3 regions of the Streptomyces sp. SCPE 10 genome follow, and region 1 is predicted to be linked to each of the others. Evidence: riboswitches for the same ligand, from Rfam matches in the RefSeq annotation. Region 1 holds a riboswitch; each other region holds the start of a gene.
The links. A riboswitch is a leader RNA that binds a small molecule or an ion and turns the genes downstream of it on or off. The one in region 1 is predicted to bind S-adenosylmethionine.
Positions count from the first base shown of each region.

Region 2: it holds a riboswitch for S-adenosylmethionine, as region 1 does, so the genes downstream of both, ACSP97_RS29515 (IclR family transcriptional regulator) here and ACSP97_RS10685 (aminotransferase class V-fold PLP-dependent enzyme) in region 1, are expected to answer to the same signal.
Region 3: it holds a riboswitch for S-adenosylmethionine, as region 1 does, so the genes downstream of both, thrC (threonine synthase) here and ACSP97_RS10685 (aminotransferase class V-fold PLP-dependent enzyme) in region 1, are expected to answer to the same signal.

Region 1 covers NZ_CP197069.1:2,267,549-2,273,005, forward strand. Annotated here, with positions in the region: gene ACSP97_RS10665 (NYN domain-containing protein) at 1-681, opposite strand, end outside; gene ACSP97_RS10670 (hypothetical protein) at 732-971, opposite strand; gene ACSP97_RS10675 (rhomboid family intramembrane serine protease) at 1,125-1,910, shown strand; gene ACSP97_RS10680 (Lrp/AsnC family transcriptional regulator) at 1,907-2,188, shown strand; gene ACSP97_RS10685 (aminotransferase class V-fold PLP-dependent enzyme) at 2,227-3,588, opposite strand; SAM riboswitch class IV at 3,733-3,849, opposite strand; gene trpD (anthranilate phosphoribosyltransferase) at 3,922-4,986, opposite strand; gene qcrB (cytochrome bc1 complex cytochrome b subunit) at 5,104-5,457, opposite strand, start outside.
Region 2 covers NZ_CP197069.1:6,425,639-6,431,095, forward strand. Annotated here, with positions in the region: gene ACSP97_RS29500 (GNAT family N-acetyltransferase) at 65-580, opposite strand; gene ACSP97_RS29505 (TetR/AcrR family transcriptional regulator) at 611-1,189, shown strand; gene ACSP97_RS29510 (2'-5' RNA ligase family protein) at 1,360-2,022, opposite strand; partial or broken gene ACSP97_RS29515 (IclR family transcriptional regulator) at 2,112-2,825, opposite strand; SAM riboswitch class I at 3,022-3,162, opposite strand; gene ACSP97_RS29520 (hypothetical protein) at 3,360-3,491, opposite strand; gene ACSP97_RS29525 (acetate uptake transporter) at 3,518-4,150, opposite strand; gene ACSP97_RS29530 (sodium/solute symporter) at 4,412-5,457, opposite strand, start outside.
Region 3 covers NZ_CP197069.1:3,566,977-3,572,433, forward strand. Annotated here, with positions in the region: gene groL (chaperonin GroEL) at 1-528, opposite strand, end outside; gene ACSP97_RS16570 (cold-shock protein) at 829-1,032, opposite strand; gene ACSP97_RS16575 (MoaD/ThiS family protein) at 1,477-1,755, opposite strand; gene thrC (threonine synthase) at 1,752-3,035, opposite strand; SAM riboswitch class I at 3,054-3,197, opposite strand; gene ACSP97_RS16585 (glucosyl-3-phosphoglycerate synthase) at 3,341-4,285, shown strand; gene ACSP97_RS16590 (alpha,alpha-trehalose-phosphate synthase (UDP-forming)) at 4,368-5,457, shown strand, end outside.

The DNA of each region.
Region 1 (5,457 bases):
CTCGCTCTCCGCGGCCGACACCTGGAGCTGCGCCTCGGCGCGTACGATGTCCGTCTCGGCCTGCGCCTTGCGCAGCGCGGCCTCGCCGCGGCGCACGTCGCTCAGCGCGGAGCGCAGCTTGCGGTGCAGCGACTCCGCCTCCCGCTTCACCGACTCCAGCTCCGCGCGCAGCCGTTCGGTCTCAAACCGGGTGTGCTCGCGGGCGTGGTCCAGTTCGACGCGCAGCCGCTCCAGTTCGGCCCGGCTCTCCTCGTCGGCCCGCTCGGCGTCGGCGCGCTGGGCCTCCTCGCCGGCCGCGGTGACCAGCTTCACCCAGCCCGCCGGGCGCAGCACATAGGCGGCGGCCGCCACGTCCAGCGGGTCGGCGGCCGGTGGCGCCGCGCCCGAGTCGAGGGCGCCGGCCAGCTCCGGCTGGGCCTCGCGGAACTTCTCGCCGATCCGCTGTCTGAACAGCGTGTCGGTCTCCAGCGCCGCCGCCATCGCGTTCCCGGCGAACTTCACCCGGCGGTTCGGGGCGAACCGGGCGTACTGCCGCAGCTGGGCGGGGAGTTCCGTCACCGTCAGCTGACCGAAGCCGTCCGAGACGATCCCCACGACCCTACGGCGCACCCCGTCGGGCAGCGGACGGTCAAGCACCTCAGCGGTGCCGTCGCCCGGCCCCCCGCCTGCGCTCTCCACCATCCGTCACACCCCACTACCGATTGCCGACGTCCCCTGGCGGGCCCGCTCCGTCAGGAGCCGGTGCCCGGCCTGTCCACGAGTTCCACCTGGTCCACCGCGTTGCACCAGCGGCAGCGCACCGACTCGATGGTCTCACTGACCACCTGGCGCTCCTCCACCGTCGGCTCGCCGGCCAGGTCGAGGTGGACGTACTCCACGACCTTGGACGAGCGGGTGACGTCGAAGCGGGTGAGGTTTCCGCAGAGGGTGCAGCGCCATCGCGTCGTGGCGGTCGGCAGGGGAACCGTCATCGTGCCTGTTCGCTTCCTTCTCGGGTCGGACCGCGCCGGCGGCCGACGCGTGTGGCTCGTAACCCTACGGCCTGGCGGGTGCTCGCCGCCCGTCCGTTCACGGCGGCGAGGCGGTATGTCAGCTTGCGTCCGGTTACGTCATGCTCTGTATTCATGATCAGCGAGTGGAGCACGGCGGCCGGCAGGACCTTCAGGGCGCTCAGGGCCGCGCCGACGACGTACGGCCTCATCGCCCTGTGCTGTCTGATCTTCGTACTGAGCCCGGCGTCCGGGATCGTCCCCGGATACGGCACCGGGTATGCGCTGCTCGACACGCAGCGGGTGTACTTCCGCCACTGGGGCGTGGTCCCGGCGGAGCTGTTCGCCGCCCCCGCGGCACACGCGCTCTCCCCGGTCACCGCCCTGTTCCTGCACGGCAACTGGGTGCATCTGCTGGGCAACATGCTCTTCCTCCTCGTCTTCGGCGTGCTGACCGAGGAGCGGATGGGCCGCGTGGAGTTCACCCTCTTCTACGTCGGCTGCGGCTACCTGGCGCTGCTGGGGTACGCGGCGGCCAACGCCACCTCCGAGCAGTCGCTGGTGGGCGCGTCGGGGGCGATCTCGGCGGTGCTCGGTGCGTTTCTCTTCCTGTTCCCGCGCGCCCGTGTCACCAGTCTCCTGCCGTTCCTCTTCTTCCTGCCGCTGCGGTTCCCGGCGTGGGTCGTACTGCCGTTCTGGGTGGCATTGCAGTGGGTGGCGGCGGGACGGTCGGTGCAGGGGCCGGGGGTGGCGTATCTGGCGCACCTGGTGGGGTTCGGCGTGGGATTCGGCTACGCGTGGGTGCGGTACGGGGGACGGCGGGGTCGCGAGGGCGGCCTCGGGAGGGCGGTGGCGGGAGACGGGCGGGCTAGAGTGAAAACCGCACCCGCTCCGGCACCCGAGGGAGAGAACCAGCCGTGATCACCGCGATCGTCCTCATCAAGACCAGCGTGGACCGGATCCCCGAGATCGCCGAGCAGATCGCCGCGCTGGAGTCGGTGAGCGAGGTGTTCTCCGTGACCGGCACCTACGACCTGATCGCCATGGTGCGGGTGCGGCGGCACGACGACCTGGCCGAGGTGATCCCGGGCCGGATCAGCAAGATCCCCGGGGTCGAGGGGACCGACACGCATGTGGCGTTCCGTACGTACTCCCAGCACGACCTGGAGGCGGCCTTCGCGATCGGGCTGGACTCCTGACCGTCTGAAAGCCGCCCCACCAGGTCCCGCCGGACCCCTCACACCGCCGGGACGCAGCGGCCGTCCTCCGTGCGGTACGTCCACTTGGCACCCTCGGTCACCAGCTCCCGCACCGCCGTGAGGAAGCGCTCGACGTGCTCGTCGGGGGTGCCCGCGCCGAAGCTCACACGGATGGCGTTGAGGGACTTCTCGCCGGGGGCGGCCTCGGGGGCACCGCACTCGCCCTGGGTCTGGGGGTCGGTGCCGAGCAGGGTGCGCACCAGCGGGTGGGCGCAGAACAGGCCGTCGCGGACGCCGATGCCGTACTCGGCGGACAGGACGGCCGCGAAGTGGGAGCTGTTCCAGCCCTCCACCACGAAGGAGATCACGCCGACCCGCGGAGCGTCGTCCCCGAACAGGGACAACACCCTGACCTGCGGAATCCCGGCGAGGCCCGTGCGGACCCGCTCGATCAGCCGTTGCTCGCGCGCGACCAGGTCCGTCCAGCCGGCCTCGGTGAGCGCCTTGCAGGCCGAGGCGACGGCGTAGGCGCCGATGACGTTCGGGGAGCCCGCCTCGTGCCGGGCGGCACTCTCGTGCCACTCCACGTCCACTCCCCCGTCGGTGCGCCGGGTGACCCTGCGGCTGGCGCCGCCGCCCGCGAGGTACGGCTCGGCGGCCCGCAGCCAGTCGGCGCGGCCGGCCAGCACGCCCGCGCCGAAGGGGGCGTACAGCTTGTGCCCGGAGAAGGCGACCCAGTCGACGTCCAGGTCGGCGATGTCCACGGGGTGGTGCGGGGCCAGCTGGGCGGCGTCCAGGACGATCCGGGCGCCGTGCGCGTGCGCGGCGGCGGCCAGCTCGCGCACCGGCCACAGCTCGCCGGTGACGTTGGAGGCACCGGTGACGCAGACCAGGGCCGGGCCGTACGGGTCCCGGTCGGCCAGGGCCCGCTCCAGCGTCCGCACCGCCTGCTGCGGGGTGCGCGGGGCGTCGAGGTAGGTGACCCGGGAGTCCGGCCAGGGCAGCAGGGAGGCATGGTGCTCGGTCTCGAAGACGAAGACGCGGCAGTCGGCCGGGAGCGCCCGGGCCAGCAGGTTCAGCGAGTCCGTGGTGGAGCGGGTGAAGACCACCTGGTCGTCGGCCCGGCAGCCGAGGAAGCCGGCGACCGTGCGGCGGGCGTTCTCGAACAGGTCGGTGGAGAGCTGGGAGAGGTAGCCGGCGCCCCGGTGGACACTGCCGTAGTAGGGCGCGTAGGCGGCGACGTCGTCCCAGACGCGCTGGAGGGCGGGGGCGCTGGCCGCGTAGTCGAGGGCCGCGTAAGTGACTTCGCCGCCCGTGACGAGCGGAACGGTGACATCCCGCCCCAGAACGGGCAGCGGGGAGCAAATCGACGGGTCGGCGACAGCGCTGGAGTGAGACATGGGGTGACTCCCGTGAGGACGTACGCCGCAGGGACGTACGGGAAGAAGGTGAAAGGGGTACGCGGAGGCGGGGCTCTGCGGCCCTAGCGCATTCGCTTGCTCACGGAAGGCTCCCTCGTACGACCAGGACCCCTGGGTTCGAGGGGTCCGCGCTTGCCGTAGACCTCGCTGCCTACGACCTGGTCCTCACCCGGGGCACCCCGCCACGGACGGAGGGTTGCCGGACAGTCGGCCGGGGCCTCATGACTGTCACTCATGACCTGGTAGGGAAATTACGCGAAGGGATGATCGCCCCGCAACCCGTGTCCGGATCGCGGGACGATCAACCGCGTCTCAGGCGTTGCTGGCCGCCACCCAGCGCTCCAGCGTCCGCTTGGCCGCGCCCGAGTCGATGGACTCGGCCGCCCGGGCCATCTGTGCGCGCAGCTGCTCGGTGAGCGGGGCGTCGGACGGCTCCAGGGCCACCAGGGCCGCCGCCGAGTTCAGCAGCACCGCGTCGCGCACCGCGCCCCGCTCGCCGTCGAGCACCCGGCGGGCGACCTCCGCGTTGTAGGAGGCGTCCGCGCCGCGCAGGGCGTCCACGGGGACGATGTCGATGCCGACGTCCCGGGGGTCGAAGACCTCCTCGGTGACCTTGCCGTCCCGCACCACCCACACCCGGGAGGTGTCGGTGACCGTCAGCTCGTCCAGGCCGTCGTCGCCCCGGAAGACCAGCGCGGAGTTGCCCCGCTCGGCGAAGACGCCGGCCACCACGGGCGCCATGCGCGGATCGGCGACGCCCACCGCCTGCGCGCGCACCTTGGCCGGGTTGGTCAGCGGGCCGAGCACATTGAAGGTGGTGCGGATCCCCAACTGCCCGCGCGCGGCGGCGACATGACGCAGCGAGGGGTGGAACTTCACCGCGAAGCAGATGGTGATACCGGCCTCCTCGGCGACCTCGGCCACCCGCTTCGGGGTCAGCTGGAGGTTGACGCCCAGCTTCTCCAGCACGTCGGAGGAGCCGGAGGCGGAGGAGGCGGCGCGGTTGCCGTGCTTGACGACCTTGGCGCCGGTGCCCGCGACCACGATCGAGGACATCGTGGAGATGTTGACGGTCTTGGCGCCGTCGCCGCCGGTGCCGACGATGTCGACGGCGGGCCCCGGCACCTCGATCACGTTGGCGTGCTCGTACATGGTGCGCACCAGGCCGGAGATCTCCTCCACCGTCTCGCCCTTGGCGCGCAGCGCGACCATGAACCCGGCGATCTGCGCGTCGGTCGCCTCGCCGCGCATGATCAGGTCCATCGCCCAGGCCGTGTCGTCGGCGGACAGGTCCTGGCCGGTCAGCAGGCCGTTCAGCAGGACGGGCCAGGAGCGGCCCGCCGCGGTGTCGCCTCCAGCGGGGGTCACAGCGATCATCAGCCGCTCCTCGTGCACAGTGGTGGTCATTCGTACCCCACCCTATCGAGCCGGGACACGGGGAAGGGCCCCGTCCGCGGTGCGGACGGGGCCCTTCGGTGGCGTGGCGACGCGGGATCAGTGGTGGCCGTGGCCGCTCGTGATCTCCCTGTACTCCTCGACGGACGGCTTCGGGATCTGGTTGTCCTCGCCGTAGTAGGCGTTGGACAGCTTGACCCGGAGTCGCTCCGAGGCCTTCACCTTGCGCTCGACACCGTTCTCGTCGACCGTCGGGCCGATCTCGGCCGGCTGGTACTGGTCGTGCGCGGTGAGCGTGTGCAGCTGCTCCTGGCTGAGCGGCTCGTGCACCTCGATGAACTCACCGTGCGGCAGCCGCTTGATGATGCCGGTCTCGCGACCGTGCAGCACCTTGTCGCGGTCGCGGCGCTGGAGACCGAGGCAGATCCGCTTGGTGACCAGGAACGCGATGAC
Region 2 (5,457 bases), 4.2 Mb from region 1:
TGGTGCTCCTCGCCCTCGACCACCGTACGCCGTGGTTCGGGGCCGGCGAGCCGCGGGCCAGGGGCTACAGCGTGCACCGCCAGGTCTGGCCGACGAGGTCGTGGCCGAAGCTGTGATGGGGTTCCGCCGCCGTCAGCGCGAAACCGTGCGCCTCGTAGACGCGGCGGGCCGCCTTCTGGACGTCGTTGGTCCACAGGGTGACCGCCTTGTAGCCGGAGTCCCGCGCGAAGTCGAGGCACTGGCGGACCAGTCGGGACCCGAGGCCCAGTCCGCGCGCCGCGGCGGTCACCTGGAGCAGGCGCAGCCGCGCGGTGCCCTCCTCGTCCCCCGGCATGCAGAAGACGCTGCCGGCCCGGACCCCGTCCACTTCCGCGATCCACGCCGCCTGCGGCCGCGCGCGCCCGCCGCGGGCGTAGTCGGCGACGATGCCGGCGACGAGTGTCTCGAAGCCGGCGTCCCAGCCGAACTCCCGGTGGTACAGCTCGCCATGGGTCATCACCACCCAGCCCAGGTCCCCTGGCCGGCCCAGCGGTCGGACGATCACCTCGTGTTCCGTCGACATCATGACCTCCAGGCTCACTGAAACGACTGTTTCAGTACAATAACCCGGGTGTCCCGATCCGAAGCAACCCCCTCCCCGCGACGGCAGGAACTGCTGGAGGCGGCGTACGCGTACGTCCTGCGCAGCGGCCTGGCCGAGCTGTCCCTGCGTCCGCTCGCCGAGGAGATCAAGTCCTCCCCGCGCGTGCTGCTGTACCTGTTCGGCAGCAAGGACGGACTGGTCCGCGCCCTGCTCGCGCGGGCCAGAGCCGACGAGCTGACGGCGGTCCGGCGGCTCGCCGCCCAGCGGCGCCCGTCGGAGGGGCTGGCGTCGGTGGCCGACGAGCTGTGGCGGTGGCTGTCCGACGACGCCCACCGCGGCCTGCTGAAACTCTGGGTCGAGAGTTACGCCCGGTCGCTCGTCGAACCCGACGGGCCCTGGGCCGGTTTCGCGGGCGACACGGTCGCGGACTGGCTCGCGCTGCTCGCCGACGCCCAGCCCCCGCGGACACGAGACACCGACGCGGGCCTCGCCCAGCGCACGCTGGTGCTCGCCGCCCTCCGGGGCGCACTGCTGGACCTGCTCGCCACCGGCGACCGGGAACGCACCGGTTCGGCGGTGCGCCGTCTGCTGGCGACCGTGGAGTGAGCCGGTCCGCATCCCCGGTGGGGACGAACCGGCTTGAACCCCTTGGGGACTGCCCCGTCCGCACCCGGTGACGACCGTGCCCCGGCACCGACCGCAACCTTTCCCCCTCCGGAACCCGGCACCGATCGGAACCCCGCACGGCCCCCGGGCCCCCGGCCGGGGCTCCCGACTCACCGGTCGGTGATCTCGGCGAGCCATGCCGTGTCCTCCGGGCCCGCGTCCTCGCGGCCGGTCAGCCACCGGACCTCGCCGGTGCCCAGGGCGACCGTGGCCCGTGGCCGCATCGGCCCCTGCCCGCCGCGTGCGAGCAGGACGAGTTCCCAGACCGTCGCCGCCATGGCGGGGAGCCGGGCGGCGCAGTCGGTGCAGACCCGCCGGGGATCGCGGGTCCGGCCCAGGGACAGGTGCGGGGTGAACTCCTCGGCCGGCCCGCGGCGGCACGGGAACCGATGTCGCAGTGCGCGGTGCAGGTCCGCCCACGGTGCCCCGCCCGCCGCGGCCGGGTCGAGCCACACGGTGGAGTACGCCCGGTGCCGGAAGGCGCGCACCCCGGCCAGCCGCGCGGTGAAGACCGGCACCTCGGCCGCCGCCGCCGCGAGCAGCGGGGCGGCCCGCTCGAAGTCGGCCTCCGGGACGAAGCCGAAGAGCACGTTGACGTGCGGCGGCCAGCGGTGGATCTGCGGATCGTGTTCCCGGCGGATGTCCTGGAGCGGCGGCCACAGCTGCGCCGGCGGGATCCACGCCACCGCCGTACGGGCCGTCGGGGACACGTCGAGGACGCCGACGGGCGCGGCCCGCACCCGGTCCCCGTCCGCCTGGCCGTCCGTACGCATCACGCCTCCTCGCCCGCCGGCACCCCCTTCTCCAGGGTGCCGCCCGCCGCGTCTTCGGCGGACTTCGTCGCGGGGCGCCGCTCGGGCGTACCGGGGCGGCGAAGGGCCTCGGTGAGACGGGCGGCCGCCTCGACGACGGTCCGGGAGAGGTGGGCGCCGGGGTGGCGGGTGAGGCGCTGGATCGGGCCGGAGACGGAGACGGCGGCCACCACCTGGCCGGACGGGCCGCGCACGGGCGCGGAGACGGAGGCGACATCGGGTTCGCGGTCGCCGACGGACTGGGCCCAGCCGCGACGCCGTACGCCGCTGAGGGTGGTGGCGGTGAAGCGGGCTCCCCTCAGGCCGCGGTAGAGGCGCTCGGGTTCCTCCCAGGCGAGCAGGACCTGGGCGGCGGAGCCGACCTGCATGGGCAGGGCGACCCCGACGGGAACGGTGTCGCGCAGACCGGCCAGACGCTCGACGGCGGCCACGCAGATGCGCTGGTCACCCTGTCTGCGGTAGAGCTGGGCGCTCTCGCCGGTGGCGTCGCGCAGCCGGGTGAGGACCGGGCCCGCGGCGGTCAGCAGGTGGTCCTCGCCGGCGGCGGCCGACAGTTCCGAGAGCCGGGGGCCGAGGGCGAACCGCCCTCCGGCGTCCCGGGTGACCAGGCGGAGGCGTTCGAGCGCGACGGCGATCCGGTGCACGGTGGGGCGGGTCAGACCGGTGGTCGTGACCAGACCGGCCAGGGTGGCGGGTCCGGCCTCCAAGGCACCGAGGATCAGGGCGACTCTGTCGAGCACGCCCACGCCGCTCGTCTTCTCCATGAATGGGTACTCCAGTCTCAAATCCCGCGGGCGCCGGTGGGGCCGCGCGCACGGGGGGCTCCGGCGAGGAGCGGTGAGGTCAGCGGGGACAGGCCGGAAGGGTCGGCCGATCGCCTGCGCCGGACACGAGACGGGTACACAGAGGGGCCGGGGCGGGAAGCGCCCGGGCGTCGGACAGCACAGAGAGCACCGTGTCTCCTCATCTTTCCCGCGCCGCGTTGGCGACAGGCCGGAGTTGGCACTGATCCCGCTCGGTGACGCGCGTGTCGCACGCCGACTCGACCGGGGAGTTGCCGGGGCTTCGTAGGGCCGGTCCCTCCACCCCTCTGGATGATTCGGGAGCAACCTTACAAGACGCCCCGGCCTGCCGAACCGGGGGAGTCCTCGGCGATCGAACCCCCGGCCCTGGCAACCGGTCAGGTTCTGCCGCTTCCGTGCCGATCGACCGCCGGGATGCAGGTGCGCGGTGCCACGCTCGACGGTGCGTCTGCCCAAGTCGCGCGCGAGGGGAAGGACATGCGGCTCGACCGCCGCTCAGTCCCCGCTGGTGGTGGGAGGCTCGTACTGGATGAGGTTCATGACGCTGGAGTCGGTGAGGGTGAGGACGTCGCCGAGTTGGCGGTTTTCGGCGACGTCGCGCAGGAGGCGGCGCAGGGTGCTGCCCATCGGTCGGGTGTGCGCCGGTGGCGGACTCAGCCGGCGAGCGGCCAGGTGGGCAGGGACTTGTCCTTCCAGGTGGCGTTGGCCACGCCGGCGAACGAGCCGTACCAGGCCAGCAGCGCGGTGAGCAGCCCCGCCCAGCCGCCCGCGTGCGAGACGCCCGTGCTCTGCCCCAGCTCCCCGGCGGCGAGCAGGACGAAGGTCAGCGACAGCGCCGTGAACACGGCGAGCAGGACAGCGTTGATCCGGGTTGCCACGACCGTCATGTAGAGGGTGAAGACGGCCCAGGCCAGCAGGAACAGGCCGGTGGCCTGGTAGGCGTGGGCGGCCGGCAGCTTCGGGGCGACGAACCGCACGTAGGCCGCGAAGGAGAGCCAGAAGCTGCCGTAGGAGGTGAAGGCCACGGCGCCGAAGGTGTTGTTCTTGCGGAACTCCCACATCCCGGCGAGCACTTGCGCGATGCCCCCGTACCAGAGGGCGAGCGGCAGCACCACGGCCTCCAGGGCGCCGTCCTTGATCAGGCCCGCGTTGAAGACGGAGAGCACGAAGGTGGTGAGGGCGAAGGCCGCCAGGCCCAGCGGGCCGGGGTCGGCGATCTGCGGCCGCGGGGCCGCGGGGCTCGCCGGGGTCCGCTCGTCGGTGCCGGGCGTCTGGGTGTCGGTCATGGTGCGGTCCTTGGGTCGAGGAGGGCTCGGACGCGGGTCCGGGAGCGAGGTGGTCCGGGAGGGAGGCGGTGCGGGCGCGACGGCGCACGGGCGGTGCGGGCCGGGCCGCGGGCCGGTCCGGAGCGCGGGTGCGCGGACGGGACGGGTCGCCGTTCCCGGTCGGGGAGCGCCGCCGGCCGTCCCGTGCCGGTGCCTTTCCCCCGGTCGGTTACTGTGCGGCACACCCGCCCCGCCGGGGAGCCCCCGTACGGGACTTGTCGATCAGTGGTGGCCGTCGAGCGACGAACGGACGGCGCCGGGAGACGAACGGTCGCCGGCCGTGGCCGAGCGGTCGGCCGGTCCCGCCGCCAGCGCCTCCGGCAGGTGCAGCCGGGCCAGCAGCACGGAGGCCGTCGCGGGCACCCTGCCGGGCGTGAGCAGGGAGACGCCGACCATGGTCAGGAACGCCGCCGGAACGCTCCAGGCGGCGGGCTCGGCGAGCAGGGCCCCCACCCAGCCCGGTCCGCCAACCCCCAGCAGCGTGAGGGTGAGGGCCGCCGCGGACAGCCCGCCGCCGACCAGCATCCCGGCGACGGCTCCGGCCGCGGTCAGCCGCCGCCACCAGATGCCCAGCACCAGCAGCGGACAGAACGTGGAGGCGGCCACCGAGAAGATCAGGCCCACTTCGTGGGCGACGGACATGCCGTTCCCCGACAGCAGCAGCGCGATGGCGCAGGGCACCAGGACGGCCGGCGCGGCGGCCCGCCGGAATCCCCGTACGTCCCCGCCGAACAGGTCCTGCGACAGCACCGCGGCCACGGACAGGGCCAGCCCGGAACAGGTCGACAGGAACGCGGCGAAGGCCCCCGCGACCACCAGCGCCGCCAGCAGCCGGCCGCCGGCGCCCGGCACCAGGAGGCCGGGCAGCCGCAGCACCTCGGTGTCCGCCCGGCCCGCCGCGGCCAGGTCCGGCGCGTAGAGCCGGCCGAGCCCGCCGTACACCTCCGGCAGCAGGTAGAAGACGCCCAGCAGGCACAGGACGCCCACCGTCGTACGGCGGGCCGCGCGGCCGTCGGGGCTGGTGTAGAAGCGGGCGGTGACGTGCGGCAGCCCCATCGTGCCGAGAAAGGTGGCCACCATCAGCGAATAGACGCCGTAGAGCCCCTGGCCGCCGCCGTGCCCGGACGCCGTGGGCGCCACCGGCAGCGGCGCCGGGCCGCCGGCCGGGTGCCAGACTCCGCGCCAGACGAGCAGCAGGACCAGGGCCGGAACGGCGAGCGCGATCAGTTTCAGCCAGTACTGGACGGACTGGACGAGGGTGACGCTGC
Region 3 (5,457 bases), 1.3 Mb from region 1:
CTCGACGGTGATGACGCCTTCCTTGCCGACCTTGTCCATGGCCTCGGCGATCAGCTCGCCGATCTGGGTGTCGGCGGCGGAGATGGACGCGGTGGAGGCGATCTGCTCCTTGGTCTCGACGTCCTTCGCCTGCTCCAGGAGGGCGGCGGAGACGGCCTCGACGGCCTTCTCGATACCGCGCTTCAGAGCCATCGGGTTGGCGCCGGCCGCGACGTTGCGCAGGCCCTCCTTGACCAGGGCCTGGGCGAGCACGGTCGCGGTGGTCGTACCGTCACCGGCGACGTCGTCCGTCTTCTTGGCGACTTCCTTGACCAGCTCGGCGCCGATCTTCTCGTACGGGTCCTCGAGCTCGATCTCCTTGGCGATGGAGACACCATCGTTGGTGATCGTGGGGGCGCCCCACTTCTTCTCGAGGACGACGTTGCGACCCTTGGGGCCGAGCGTCACCTTGACGGCGTCCGCGAGCTGGTTCATGCCGCGCTCGAGGCCGCGCCGCGCCTCCTCGTCGAACGCGATGATCTTGGCCATGTGAAGTGGTCCCTCCAGGACTGGGGGTGATTCCTTCGGACCGCGCCCGCGCCCGCGACGGACGGCTCGCCGGCCTGCGGTTCCTTGCCCCACGTGGCCTGCGGGCCTCACCGACCCGGTCCTTCTTTGTCACTCTCACCTTCAGAGTGCTAACGCCAATGATTAGCACTCGGCATGGTCGAGTGCAAGCGCCTGCGCGGGTACGAGCCGGTCGTCAGCCCCGGGCGAACGCCACCAGCCCCGGACACGCCGCAGGGCCCGCACCCCGTGCGAGGTGCGAGCCCTGCGGTCCAGAAACGTTCAGGCGGTGACGCGAACCATGTCGGCCTGCGGACCCTTCTGACCCTGCGAGATCTCGAACTCGACCCGCTGGCCCTCCTCCAGGGTGCGGTAGCCGTCCATCTGAATGGCGCTGTAGTGGACGAAGACGTCCGCACCACCGTCGACCGCGATGAAGCCGTACCCCTTCTCCGCGTTGAACCACTTGACGGTGCCCTGAGCCATGCCTAACTCCCCTATTACTGGCCCTTGCGCAGATCCGCACTTCGCGGACCCGGGTCAGACCTCGCCCCCCAATCGGTCGGGGTGCGTGCGCCGGAACGCGTCGACCGCGGCTGAATGTATCTGTCCAACTGCCGTCTGCAACAGGTCAATTGGACGAGAATTCTGGACGCGACCGATCCGGAATGTGGGGAGAATTCGCCAGAGTTCAGGGCAAGTCGGGCCCCGTAAAATACACAAAAGCCGCGGAAAACCCGTGCACTTTGGCTACTTCTTATCGGGCTCGCGGTGAGGAATCGAGGGCATCCCCGCGGTGATCCGGGGCGTGTTCCCCAACTGTACCGCGCTCAATCACACAGAATTGCCCCCTCCGCTTCTCTCACGGAGAGGGCAATCCGATGAACCTTCCGTAACCGTCCTTACCGAAGGTAATGATCGGTCATTCGGTCAGCAGCCGCCGGCGACCGCCGGAATGATCGAGATACCCGCGCCGTCCGGGGTGACGGTCTCCAGGCCCTGCTCGAAGCGGACGTCGTCGTCGTTCACGTAGACGTTCACGAACCGGCGCAGCTTGCCCTGGTCGTCCAGGACGCGGGCGGCGATCCCGGTGTGGTTCTTCTCCAGGTCCTCGATGACCTCGGCGAGGGTGGCGCCCTCGGCCGCCACCTCGGCCCGGCCGCCGGTGTAGGTGCGCAGGATGGTGGGGATGCGAACGGTCACGCTCATGCGAGGCCAGCCTCTCGGAAGGAGTCCAGGGTCGGGCGGATGGTGGCGGTCAGGCCGGTGCCGGCCACCGCGTCGAGGGTCTTCAGACCGTCGCCGGTGTTGAGGACGACGGTGGTCTTCGACGGGTCGAGGACGCCGTCCTCGATCAGCTTCTTCGTCACGCCGACGGTCACCCCGCCCGCGGTCTCGGCGAAGATGCCCTCGGTCCGGGCCAGCAGCTTGATCGCGGCGACGACCTGCTCGTCCGTCACGTCCTCCACGGCGCCGCCGGTGCGCCGGGCGATGTCCAGGACGTAGGGCCCGTCGGCCGGGTTGCCGATGGCGAGGGACTTGGCGATGGTGTCCGGCTTCTGCGGCCGCACGACGTCGTGGCCCGCCTTGAAGGCCGTCGACACCGGCGAGCAGCCCTCGGCCTGGGCACCGAAGATCTTGTACGGCCGGTCCTCCACGAGCCCCAGCTTGATCAGCTCCTGGAGCCCCTTGTCGATCTTGGTGAGCTGGGAGCCGGAGGCGATCGGGACCACGATCTGGTCGGGCAGCCGCCAGCCGAGCTGCTCGCAGATCTCGTACGCCAGGGTCTTGGAGCCCTCCGCGTAGTAGGGGCGCAGATTGACGTTGACGAAGCCCCAGCCCTCGCCGGCCGGGTCGCCGATCAGCTCGGAGCAGAAGCGGTTCACGTCGTCGTAGTTGCCCTCGATGCCGACGAGCTCGCCGCCGTAGACCGCGGCCATGACGACCTTGCCCTGCTCCAGGTCGTGCGGGATGAACACGCAGGAGCGGAAGCCGGCGCGGGCGGCGGCGGCGCCGACGGCGCCGGCCAGGTTGCCGGTGGAGGAGCAGGACAGGGTGGTGAAGCCGAAGGCGCGCGCGGCCTCCAGTGCCTGCGCGACCACCCGGTCCTTGAAGGAGTGGGTCGGGTTGCCGGAGTCGTCCTTGACGTACAGGCCGCCGGTGACGCCGAGTTCGCGGGCGAGGTTGTCCGCCTTGACGAGCTTGGTCCAGCCGGGGTTGATGTTCGGCTTGTCGGCCACGTTCGCCGGGACGGGCAGCAGCGGGGCGTAGCGCCAGATGTTGGCGGGGCCGCTTTCGATGCGCGCCCGCAGTTCCTCGGTGTCGTAGCCGGAGAAGTCGTAGGCGATCTCCAGCGGCCCGAAACACTCCTCGCAGGCGAAGACCGGGCCGAGCGGGACGCGGTGGCCGCATTCCCGACAGCTCAGGGCGGCGGCGGGGCCGAGGTCGACGGTGGAACTGCCGGTGGAGGCAACTGTCTGCACAGCCATGAGAGGCGAGGCCCTTTCTCCTCATCTTCCTCGCGACGCATCTCGCCGCGAGACGGATTTGGCACCTTCCCTAGCCGGGAGCCTCGCTGTTCGAAGACGAGACCGGCTGGAGGGTTGCCGGGGCTTCATCGGGCCGTGTCCCTCTGCCCCTCTGGATGAGCGGTATTCGGTTGTGTATGCGGTTGTCGGCGCGCGTGGACCCCCGACATGCGATGGTCATCGGCGTTGTTCAAGACTGTAACCGAAGGCATGGACAGTTGAGATAGTCGTCCGTACCGCGAGACAACCGTGAGGAGTCCGGGACCGTGCTGGAAGAAGTCGAGCGCTGGCTGAGCGACCGCTCCTGGTCCGTGCACGATCGGCCGCTGCACCAGCTCCTGGCGGCCAAGCAGCGCACGGGCCAGACGGTCAGCGTGGTCCTGCCCGCGCTCGACGAGGAGGAGACCGTCGGCGAGATCGTCGCCGTGATCCGGCGCGAGCTGGTGGAGCGGGTCCCGCTGGTCGACGAGGTGCTGGTGATCGACTCCGGGTCCACCGACCGCACCTCCGAGGTGGCGGCCGCGGCGGGCGCGCGGGTGGTGCACCGCGACGCGATCCTGCCCCGGATACCCGCCGTCCCGGGCAAGGGCGAGGTGCTGTGGCGCTCGCTGCTCGTCGCCACCGGGGACGTCATCTGCTTCGTCGACGCGGACCTGCGGGAGTTCTCGGCCGACTTCGTCACCGGGATCGTCGGCCCGCTGCTCACCGAGCCGGACGTACAGCTGGTCAAGGCGATGTACGACCGGCCGCTCGCCGGGTCGGCGGGGCAGGGCGGCCGGGTCACCGAGCTGATGGCGCGCCCGCTGCTGAACATGCACTGGCCGCAGCTGGCGGGATTCGTGCAGCCGCTGGGCGGGGAGTACGCGGCCCGGCGCTCGCTGCTGGAGCGGCTGCCGTTCCCGGTGGGGTACGGGGTGGAGCTGGGCATGCTGGTGGACGCCCTGCACCTGGTGGGCCTGGACGCGCTGGCCCAGGTGGACGTGGGGGTGCGCAAGCACCGGCACCAGGACGGGCAGGCGCTCGGCCGGATGGCGGCGGCCATCTACCGCACCGCCCAGCTGCGGCTGGCCCGGGGCCATCTGGTGCGGCCCTCGCTCACCCAGTTCGAGCGGGGGGTGACGGGCTTCGAGCCGCGCACCTACGCGGTGGACACCGAGGAGCGCCCGCCGATGACCGAGATCACCGAGTACGCCCGCCGCCGGGTGGCGTGAAACCGGAGGCACGGCTGTTCAGGGCCGCTTTCCGGGACGTCCGTACGTTTGAGTGTTTCCGGGCCGGGCTAGGTTGAGGACCATGGCTTCCACGCACGGTGCTGAGGTGCTGGTCGCGTCCAATCGCGGCCCGGTTTCGTACACGGTCGGCGAGGGCGGGGCGCTGCGTCCCAAGCGGGGCGGCGGCGGTCTGGTCTCCGGCCTTTCGGCCATCGGGCCGGAGGCGAACGCGGTGTGGGTGTGCGCCGCGCTGGGCGACGGCGACCGGGCGGCCGCCCGGCGCGCGGACGGCGGGCTGCTGCCGGTCGCCGACACCGGCGGTCAGCGGGTGCGGATGCTCGACATCGACGCGGAGGTCTTCGCCGACGCGTACAACGGCATCGCCAACTCGGTCCTCTGGTTCGTGCACCACATGCTCTACCAGACGCCGCTCGAACCCGTCTTCGACGCCGGGTTCCGGCGGCAGTGGGCGGCGTACGAGGCCTACAACCGGGCGTTCGCCGAGGCGCTCGCCCAGGAGGCGGCCGAGGGTGCGGCGGTGCTGATCCAGGACTACCACCTGGCGCTCGCCCCGCGGATGCTCCGCCGGCTCCGCCCCGATCTGCGCATCGGCCACTTCTCGCACACGCCGTGGGCCCCGGCGGAGTACTTCCGGCTGCTGCCGGACGACATCGCGGCCGAGCTGCTGACCGGCATCCTGGGCGCGGACCGGGCGGCGTTCCTCACGCAGCGGTGGGCGGACGCGTTCACCGAATGCTGCCACGCGGTGCTGGGGCCCGGGATTCCCACCGGCACCCGGATCGGGGTGCACGGGCTCGGCGCGGACGCCGACTTCCTGCGCGCGCGGTCGCACGAGGCGGACGTGGACGAGCGGATGGCGGCGCTGCGGGCGGAGATCGGCGAGGGCCGCCGGACGATCGTCCGGGTGGACCGCACCGAGCTGTCCAAGAACATCGTGCGCGGGCTGCTGGCGTACCGGCAGCTGCTGGACGAGCACCCCGAGTGGCGCGAGCGGGTCGTCCATGTGGCGTTCGCGTACCCGTCCCGGCAGGACCTGGCCGTCTACCGGGAGTACACGGAACAGGTGCGCCGGGTCGCCGAGGAGATCAACGAGCGCTACGGCACGGACGGTTGGACGCCGGTGGTGCTCCATGTGAAGGACGACTTCGCCC